Regions from separate parts of the Nocardiopsis sp. M1B1 genome, predicted to be linked through region 3. Evidence: predicted binding sites of a transcription regulator. Region 3 holds the regulator's gene; each other region holds the start of a gene.
What was found. The regulator HrcA, encoded in region 3, represses chaperone genes, less so after heat shock. The targets are predictions, from matches to a motif close to TTGGCACTCTCNNNNNGAGAGTGCCAA.
Positions count from the first base shown of each region.

Region 1 (3,273 bases), 2.6 Mb from region 3:
GCAGGATGCCCTCCTCGACCGCGGCCTTGGCGTTGCGGACGGCGTCCTCGATGCGGTGCTTGCGCTCCTTGAGCTCCACCTCGGTGGCGGCACCGGCCTTGATGACGGCCACGCCGCCGGCCAGGCGGGCGAGACGCTCCTGGAGCTTCTCGCGGTCGTAGTCGGAGTCGGTGCGCTCGATCTCGTTGCGGATCTCGTTCACGCGACCGGCGATCGCGGTGGCGTCACCGGCGCCGTCCACGATGGTGGTCTCGTCCTTGGTGACGACGACCTTGCGGGCGCGGCCGAGCATGTCGAGCTCGGTGCTCTCCAGCTTGAGGCCGACCTCCTCGGTGATGACCTGGCCGCCGGTCAGCACGGCGATGTCGCCGAGCTGGGCCTTGCGGCGGTCACCGAAGCCCGGGGCCTTGACGGCGACGGACTTGAAGGTGCCGCGGATCTTGTTGACGACGAGCGTCTGGAGGGCGCCGCCCTCCAGGTCCTCGGCGATGACGACCAGCGGGCGACCGGCCTGGAGGACCTTCTCGACGACCGGCAGGAACTCGTTGTTGTTCGAGATCTTGGAGTTGACGATGAGGATGTAGGGGTCCTCGAGGACCGTCTCCATGCGCTCCAGGTCGGTGGCGAAGTAGGGCGAGATGTAGCCCTTGTCGAAGCGCATGCCCTCGGCGAGCTCAAGCTCCAGCCCGAAGGTCTGGCCCTCCTCGACCGTGATGACGCCTTCCTTGCCGACCTTGTCCATGGCCTCGGCGATGGTCTCGCCGATCTGGGGGTCGCCGGCGGAGATCGAGGCGGTGGAGGCGATCTGCTCCTTGGTCTCGATGTCCTTGGAGAGGTTGCCGAGCTCCTCGTTGATGCGCGCGACGGCGGACTCGATGCCGCGCTTGAGGCTGATCGGGTTGGCGCCGGCGGCGACGTTGCGCAGGCCCTCGCGAACGAGCGCCTGGGCGAGCACGGTGGCGGTGGTTGTGCCGTCACCCGCGACGTCGTCGGTCTTCTTGGCGACCTCCTTGACCAGCTCGGCCCCGATCTTCTCCCACGGGTCCTCGAGCTCGATCTCCTTGGCGATGGAGACACCGTCGTTGGTGATCGTGGGGGCGCCCCACTTCTTCTCCAGGACGACGTTGCGGCCCTTGGGGCCGAGCGTGACCTTGACGGCGTCAGCGAGCTGGTTCATGCCGCGCTCGAGGCCGCGACGGGCCTCCTCGTCGAACGCGATCAGTTTGGCTGCCATTGAGTTCTTGTCCTCCCGTGACCGGGCTGATACGCGATGGGACGAGGCATGCGCCCGCGACGGACGACCGCGGAACCTCCCGGCAACCCTGCTGCCGGGAGCCGCGATCTCGCAGCCTCGATCCGGTTAGCACTCAGTGAAGGCGAGTGCTAACCAGTTCCCTTTTTAGCACTCGGCCCCGGCGAGTGCAAACGATGTGGTCACGATTTCCCGTCCCGGCATTTCCCCATCTACCTGCACAAACACCGTATGACATGCGGGTTTTCCGCGCTGAGCGGACGGAGCCGCGCACCGGTTCCGACCTCTCCCGGTGCGCGGCTCCGGTCCCACTCCGGCCCCGCTCCGCGGCCCCGGGTCAGGAGCTGAGGCGGCGCATCGCCCGTGACCCCCCGGCCAGCGCGGCGACCGCCAGCACCACCGCCACGGCCCAGCCGAGGGCGACCGAGGCGTCCCACTGCCCGGCGAACAGTGCGCGTTCGGCGTCCACCACGTAGGCCACCGGGTTGGCCCGCGAGAGCGCGTACAGCCACGGCGGCGCCAGTTCCATCGGCAGCAGCACGCCGGACAGCAGCATCAGCGGCATGATCAGCGTCTGCACGATGGGCGCGAACACGTAGGTCTGCTTGACCGCCAGGGCCGCCAGGTAGGACAGCGTGGCCAGCCCGGCGCCCAGGACGGCGAGCAGGAGCAGCCCCACGACGGCGCCCGCCGGCGACGCCTCGAACCCGAGCGGCACCACCAGCACGAGGATGAGCACCATCTGCGCCAGCATCATCACCACGTCGCGCAGGACCCGTCCCAGCAGCAGCGACACCCGGCTCACCGGGGTGGCCAGCAGCCGCTCGTGCGCTCCGGAGGACATCTCCGGCAGCAGCCCGAAACCGGCGAACCCGGCTGCGAACAGGCCGAGCATCACCAGCAGTCCGGGGACGAACCACTGCCACGGGTCCTGCCCCTCGGCACCGGCCAGCCCCGTCAGCAGCGGCGCGAACAGCACCAGGTACAGCACCGGTTGCAGCATGCCGAAGAACAGCATCAGCGGCCGGTGCAGGAACGGCCGCATCTGGCGGGCGAAGACGGTCACGGTGTCGCGTACCAGGCCCGGCCCCCGCACCGCGGTCGCCTCAGCCCTCTGCGCCCCGGCCTTCTCCGCCGGGGTCGCGGTCACCTCGTGGGAACTCATGCCCCCTCCTCCCTCAGGCTGCGTCCGGTCAGGGTCAGGAACACGTCGTCCAGGGTGGGCCGCTGCACTCGGACGGAGAGCAGCGGGACCCCTGCCGCGTCCAGCCCGCGCAGCAGCTCGGGCAGCACGGTGTCCCCGCGTTCCACGCGCAGGCGCACCTCGGCGTCGCGCCCCGCTTCCGCGAGCACCTCCGCGGTTCCGGCGGAGGGCGCCCGTTCGGCGACCTCGGCGGCGGTGCGCGCCCGTTCGGCGTCCGGCACGGTGAGGGTGACCAGGTCACCGGAGACCTTGCCCTTGAGCTCGTCGGCGGTGCCGTCGGCGATGACCCGACCGTGGTCGATGACCAGGACCCGCTCGGCCATGTCGTCGGCCTCGTCGAGGTAGTGGGTGGTGAGCACGACCGTGGTTCCCGTCCGGTCGCGCAGCCGGGTGATGTGCTCCCACAGGTTGGCGCGGCTGTGCGGGTCGAGTCCGGTGGAGGGCTCGTCCAGGAACAGCAGCCCCGGCTCGTGGATGAGCCCCATGGCGATGTCGAGGCGCCTGCGCTGTCCGCTGGAGAGCTTGGTGACCTCCCGGTCGGCGGCGGCGCCCAGCTCCAGCTGGTCCAGGAGCCCGTCGGCGCGGCGGCGCGCGGTGCGCCGGTCGAGCCCGTACAGCAGCCCCTGCGTGTACAGCTCCTCCCGGGCCCGCTGGTCCTCTCCGGCGCCGTGCCCCTGGCCGACGAAGCCGATCCTGCGGCGCACCTCGGCGGGAGCGGTGCGGACGTCGTGCCCCGCGACCACGGCGGTGCCCGAGGTGGGTTCGAGCAGGGTGGTGAGCATGCGCAGCGTGGTCGACTTCCCCGCGCCGTTCGGTC
Region 1 is NZ_CP196194.1:6,033,768-6,037,040, forward strand. Features, by position in the region: gene groL (chaperonin GroEL) at 1-1,234, opposite strand, end outside; gene ACSTA4_RS26145 (ABC transporter permease) at 1,590-2,417, opposite strand; gene ACSTA4_RS26150 (ATP-binding cassette domain-containing protein) at 2,414-3,273, opposite strand, start outside.
Region 1: a site for HrcA is predicted at 1,361-1,387, ahead of groL (chaperonin GroEL). Genes of this name have one in related genera too.

Region 2 (3,273 bases), 2.8 Mb from region 3:
GAGCTTGGCCAGACGCTCCTGGAGCTTCTCGCGGTCCCAGTCGGAGTCGCTCGCCTCGATCTCCTTGCGGATCTGGCGGACGCGGTCCTCGACCTCGGACTGCTCCCCGGCGCCGTCCACGATGGTGGTGGCGTCCTTGGTGATCGTGACGCGGCGGGCGCCGCCCAGCGCGTCGAGGTCCACGTTCTCCAGGGTCAGGCCGACCTCCTCGGCGACGACCTGGCCGCCGGTGAGGACCGCGATGTCCTGGAGCATGGCCTTGCGGCGCTCGCCGAAGCCGGGCGCCTTGACCGCGGCGACGTTGAGGGTGCCGCGGATCTTGTTGAGCACCAGGGCGCCCAGCGCGTCACCGTCGATGTCCTCGGCGATGATGAGCAGGGGCTTCTTGCTCTGGACGACCTTCTCCAGCACGGGCAGCAGGTCGTTGAGGCTGCTGATCTTGCCCTGGTTGATCAGGATCAGCGCGTCCTCCAGCACCGCCTCCTGGCGGTCGCCGTCGGTGACGAAGTAGGGCGAGACGTAGCCCTTGTCGAACTGGAGGCCCTCGGTGAAGTCCAGGTCCAGACCGAAGGTCGGGGCCTCCTCCACCGTGATGACGCCGTCCTTGCCGACCTTGTCGAACGCCTCGGCGATCAGGTCGCCGATCTGGGCGTCCTGGGCGGAGTTGGTGGCGACGTAGGCGATGTCCGCGCGCTCCTCGACGGGGCGGGCGCGCTCCAGGAGGATCTCCGACACCTTGGCGGCGGCGGCGTCGATGCCCTTCTTCAGGGACATCGGGGAGGCGCCGGCGGCCACGCTGCGCAGACCCTCGCGGACGAGGGCCTGGGCCAGGACGGTCGCGGTGGTGGTGCCGTCACCGGCCGCGTCGTTGGTCTTGGTGGCGACCTCCTTGACCAGCTGGGCGCCCAGGTTCTCGTAGGGGTCGTCCAGCTCGACCTCACGGGCGACGGTCACGCCGTCGTTCGTGATGGTGGGGGCGCCGAACTTCTTGTCGATGACGACGTTGCGACCGCGCGGGCCGAGCGTCACCTTGACGGCGTTGGCGAGGCGGTCGACGCCCCGCTCGAGGGCGCGACGGGCGTCGTCCTCGAACTCCAGGATCTTCGGCATGTGGGTGCTTCCTCTTCAGGCCGGTCGAAAGAGAGCATCCCGCCCGCCCGGCTGTGCGCCGACCGGTGCGGGATGCGGATGGCTCCGGGCCCGTTGGAGCGGGCCCCGCGGAGGCCTACTTCTCGACGACGGCGAGAAGGTCGCGGGCGGAGAGCACCAGGTACTCCTCGCCGTCGTACTTGACCTCGGTGCCGCCGTACTTGCTGTACAGGACGACGTCGCCGACCTTCACGTCCAGCGGGATGCGGTTCTCGCCCTCGTCGTCCCAGCGGCCCGGGCCCACGGCCAGGACCTCGCCCTCCTGGGGCTTCTCCTTGGCGGTGTCCGGGATGACCAGACCGGAAGCGGTGGTCTGCTCGGCCTCCAGCGTCCGGACCACGACGCGGTCCTCGAGCGGCTTCAGCACGGTCTTGGTGGCGGTCGACACGGTGTGACCTCCCCCTTCAAGGTTTCGGTGTACTGATCTCGGCCCGCACTGGTGCACGGACCGACTGCGAAAAAGGGGCGACCACGGCGGCCTGTCGTCGCGGGTGCCAGACCGGCCTCGTCGCGGTTAGCACTCTACCCCCGAGAGTGCCAGAATGGAAATGTGACCGTGACCCCCGGTCGGGAAGTTCCGCGAGGGGCTTCCCCGCCGGGGCGGGGCGCGGTCGCGTCAGCACACCGCTCCTTCGACGCCGGGGGGAACCCATGCGCCTGGCCGCCTTCGAGGCCCTGCTCACCGACGCGGGCCGGGAGGTCCTGGCGGGGGTGGACCCGAAGGCCGCCGCCGGGGACCAGCTCGCCGCGGCCTCGCTGCTGCGCGGTGACCCGCGCGTGGCCGCCCTCGACCCCGGTCTACCCGTCTCCGAGCTGGTAAACGCCGTCCTGACCCAGGTCTCCCTGCGCGAACGCGGGCGGGCCAAGTTCGGCGAACTCGCGCGGCGGATGTTCTTCACGCCCAACGGGCTGGAGCAGTCCACCCGGCGCGCGGTGGCCGACTACCGCGCGGAGCGCATGGCCGGGGCGTCCGGACCGGCCGGACCGTCGGGATGGAGTCCGGACGGCGCCACCGCGGGCGACCTGTGCTGCGGGGTCGGCGCGGACCTGCTGGCCCTGGCCGCGCGCGGCGTCGCGGTCGAGGGCGTGGACGCCGATCCCCTCACGGTCGCGGTGGCCCGCGCCAACATCGCGGCCCTGGGCCTGTCCGGGCTGGCCCGGGTCCGCGAGGGCGACGCCTCCGCGACCGCGCCCGGCCGGTACCCGCTGCTGTTCTGCGACCCCGCCCGGCGGGGCGGGCGCGGCCGGGTGTTCGACCCCTCGGCCTACTCCCCGCCGTGGGACACGGCCGTGGACCTGGCCGAGGGGGCGGAGGCGGCCTGCCTCAAGGCCGCGCCGGGCATCCCGCACGAGGCGCTGCCCGGGGACGCGGCGGCCGAGTGGATCTCGGTGGACGGGGAGCTGAAGGAGACCGCCCTGTGGTTCGGCGCGCTGGCCGACGGGCCGCGGCGCCGGGCGACGGTGCTGCACGAGCGCGAGGGGCTGCTCGCCCGCGAGGGCGCGGTGGCGCACCTGGACGCCGACCCCGGCCTGGGCCCGGCGCCGGTGGCGGCGGCCCGGCGCTACCTGTACGACCCGGACCCGGCCGTGGTGCGCTCGCATCTGGTGGCGGAGGCGGCGGCGCGGGTGGACGGCGCACTGCTGGACGAGCGGATCGCGTACTTCACGGCGGACAGGGCGGTGCTCTCGCCGCTGTGGCGGGTGCTGGAGGTGGTGGAGGTGCTGCCGTTCTCGCTGAAGCGCCTGCGCTCTGCGGTGCGCGGCCTCGGGGCGGGGACGGTGACCGTCAAGAAGCGGGGCTCCGCGGTGGACACCGAGAAGCTGCGCCGGGACCTGCGCGCCTCGGGCCCGGAGTCGGTGACGGTCGTGCTCACACGGATCGGCGAGCGGCCCTTCTGCCTGCTGTGCCGCGAGGTCGACGCCCCGGCCCTGGAGGACGCCTCGGCCCGGGACTAGGCGTACCGACCATGAAGAATAGGGGCATGTACGTCCTTGAAGCCGGTGACGCACACGCACCCCCGGTCCTGTTGCTGCACGGTGGCGGTGTCGCGGGATGGATGTGGCGCCCCACGCTGGAACGGCTCGGGGACGCGGCCCGCGTGATCGTCCCCGACCTCCCCGGCC
Region 2 is NZ_CP196194.1:5,832,629-5,835,901, forward strand. Features, by position in the region: gene groL (chaperonin GroEL) at 1-1,110, opposite strand, end outside; gene groES (co-chaperone GroES) at 1,226-1,537, opposite strand; gene ACSTA4_RS25255 (THUMP-like domain-containing protein) at 1,801-3,105, shown strand; gene ACSTA4_RS25260 (alpha/beta fold hydrolase) at 3,132-3,273, shown strand, end outside.
Region 2: a site for HrcA is predicted at 1,664-1,690, ahead of groES (co-chaperone GroES). Genes of this name have one in related genera too.

Region 3 (3,273 bases):
CGGAGCGTAGGGCGACTGCGCTTCCGAGGGCTGGCCGTAGGCGGGCTGGCCCTGGCCGGGCTGGGGAGCGTACGGCGACGGGGCGCCGGGCGGCGGTGCGAAGTCGGGCTGCGCTCCCGGAGCCTGGCCGTAGCCCTGGTAGCCCTGCTCGGGCTGCGGGGCGTAGGGGGACTGCGCGCCGGAGGGCTGGCCGTAGGCGGGCTGCGCTCCCGAGGGCGGCTGGCCGTGGTCCTGGTCGGGCTGCGGAGCGTAGGGCTGCTGCGCCCCGGACGGCTGCCCGTAGGCGGGCTGCTGGCCGGGTTCCGGCTGCGGGGGCTGCTGTCCGTACTCCTGCTGCCCGTCCTGCCCGTGGTCCGGCTGCTGTCCCCGGTGGGGATCCTCCGGGGGCGGGGGGTTCGTCGGGGTCTGGCTCATGCTCTTCCTTGGCTCCGCTGATGAGGGGGAGGTTCCTGTACTACCGTGCTGTACCGACGACCGCGCGGGCCGGAGGCGGGCGACCTCGGCACCGGACACGGGGACCGGAGCCTCGCCCGGGTCAAATCCTAGGTCCTGCCGCTCCCCCCGCGCGCGGCGCTCGCTAGGGAGCGTCCGGGTGCGGCCCGGTGACGAAGTCGATCAGCTCCTCCACCCGGCCGAGCAGAGCCGGCTCCAGATCAGCATAGGTACGGACCGACCCCAGGATCCGGCGCCACGCCTCTCCCGTCTCCATCCGCCAGCCCAGGGCGCTCACGACCCCCTCCTTCCAGGGGACGCCGCGCGGCACCTCGGGCCAGGCCCCGATCCCCACCGAACCCGGCCGGACCGCCTGCCAGACGTCGACGTAGGGGTGCCCGGCCACCAGCACGTGCTCGCCGCGCACACGCTCGGCGATCCACGTCTCCTTGGAACCCGGCACCAGGTGGTCCACCAGGACGCCCAGCCTCCTGCCGGGCCCGGGTGAGAACTCCGCCACGATCGAGGGCAGGTCGTCGACCCCCTCCAGGAACTCGACGGCCACCCCCTCCACGCGCAGGTCGTGGCCCCAGACCTTCTCCACCAGTTCGGCGTCGTGGACGCCCTCCACGTAGATCCGGCTCTCCCTGGCCGTGCGCGCCCGAGCGCCCGGCACCGCCACCGACCCGGAGGCGCTGCGCAGCGGTCCCCGCGCCGCCGGGGCGGGGCGCACCAGGGTCACCGGCTCGCCGTCGACCAGGAACGCGGCCGGGGCGAGGTCGAACACGCGGCGGCGGCCGTGCCGGTCCTCCAGCGTGACGGTGGCCTTGTCCCAGGCCACCACCGCCCCGCAGAACGCCTCCCCGGCGTCCTCGACGACCAGTTCCCGTTCCAGGGACACCTCGCGGACCGCCTTCTTCTTCGGGCGGCGCCAGTCCCCGGCGAGCACGTCGCGGCCGTAACGGCCGGTTCCCTTGGTAGCCACGGTCGTGCAGTCTACTGGTGGCGCGCGCCGCGGGCCCGGCGGGAGCAGGGGCGACAACGCCGCCCCGGGGCCCGGCCGACCGCGGGTAACCGTCAGGGTTTGCGGCCGGGCATAGACTTAGCACTGAGGACCATGGAGTGCCAGGAGGTGGCGAGTGCTGGATGAGCGCAAGCTCGCGGTCCTGCGTGCCGTCGTCGAAGACTTCGTCAACACCAACGAGCCCGTGGGTTCCAAGGCCCTGGCCGACCGGCACCGGCTCGGAGTCTCCCCGGCGACCATCCGCAACGACATGGTCGCGCTGGAGGAGGACGGCTACATCGCGCAGCCGCACACCAGTGCCGGACGCGTTCCCACGGACAAGGGGTACCGGCTCTTCGTCGACCGGCTCTCCTCGGTCAAACCGCTCTCCAGCGCGGAGCGGCGCGCCATCGAGTCCTTCCTCACCGGCGCCGTGGACCTCGACGAGATCGTCGCCCGGACCGTGCGGCTCCTCGCGCAGCTCACCCGCCAGGTCGCGATCGTCCAGTACCCGTCGCTGACCCGCTCGTCGGTGCAGCACGTGGAACTGGTCCCCCTCGGGGGGCAGCGGATCATGATGGTCGTGATCACCAACACGGGCCGGGTCGAGCAGCGCGTCATCGACGGCCTGGGAGAGGTCCACGAGGCCGCCGTCAACGACCTGCGCGCGATGTTGAACCGGGCCATCGCCGGACGCCACCTCGGCGACGTGCCCGACGCGGTGGAGGACCTGCCTCCGCAGGTGCCGCCCGAACACCGCCAGATGGCGGTGTCGGTCCTCTCCGTCCTGCTGGAGAGCCTCGTCGAACGGCACGAGGAGAAGATCGTCCTCGCGGGGACGGCCAACCTCGCCGCCGTCGACTTCGCCGCCAGCCTCAGGGACGTCCTGGAGGCGCTGGAAGAGAACATGGTCCTCATCCGTTTGCTGGGAGAGGCCAAGGACCCGTCGATGCTCACGGTGCGCATCGGCGCGGAGAACTTCCACGAGGGCCTGAGGTCCACCTCCATCGTGTCGGCGGACTACGGTGTGGGAAACCAGTCGCTCGCCAAGATCGGTGTGGTGGGACCCACCCGGATGGACTACCCGGGGACGATGGGAGCAGTACGCGCCGTGGCTCGCTATGTCGGACAGATTTTGGCAGGACAGTAACCCAGTGGCCAGAGACTATTACCAGGTTCTCGGAGTGCGTCGCGACGCGTCCAAGGACGAGATCAAGAAGGCCTACCGGCGGCTCGCGCGCGAACTCCACCCGGACATCAATCCGGACCCCGCAACCCAGGAGCGCTTCAAGGAGGTGACCCAGGCCTACGAGGTCCTCTCCGACGAGAACAAGCGCCGGATGTTCGACATGGGCCAGGACCCCTACGCGCCCGGCGGCGGCGGGGCCGGGGGCTTCGGCGGCGCGGGCGGGTTCGCCTTCGACGACATCATGAACGCCTTCTTCGGCGGCGGCCAGCCCGGCGGGCGCGGCCCCCGGGAGCGGGTCCGCCGCGGGCGCAGCATCAAGATCCGCGTCGAACTCGACCTGGTGGAGACCGCGTTCGGGGTCAGCAAGGAGATCACCTTCCCCACCGCCATCCTGTGCGAGACCTGCCAGGGCGAGGGGACGGCGGCCGGTTCGCACCGCACCACCTGTGAGATGTGCCACGGACAGGGCGAGGTCTCCCAGGTCACCCGGTCCTTCCTCGGCCAGGTCATGACCTCCCGCCCCTGCCCCCAGTGCTCGGGCCAGGGCTCGGTCATCACCAACCCCTGCGGCGACTGCGCGGGCGAGGGCCGGGTGCGCGAGAAGGTCACCCGCACCGTCAAGATCCCCGCGGGCGTCGACGACGGCACC
Region 3 is NZ_CP196194.1:1,773,939-1,777,211, forward strand. Features, by position in the region: gene ACSTA4_RS07685 (DUF3097 domain-containing protein) at 578-1,417, opposite strand; gene hrcA (heat-inducible transcriptional repressor HrcA) at 1,572-2,585, shown strand; gene dnaJ (molecular chaperone DnaJ) at 2,590-3,273, shown strand, end outside.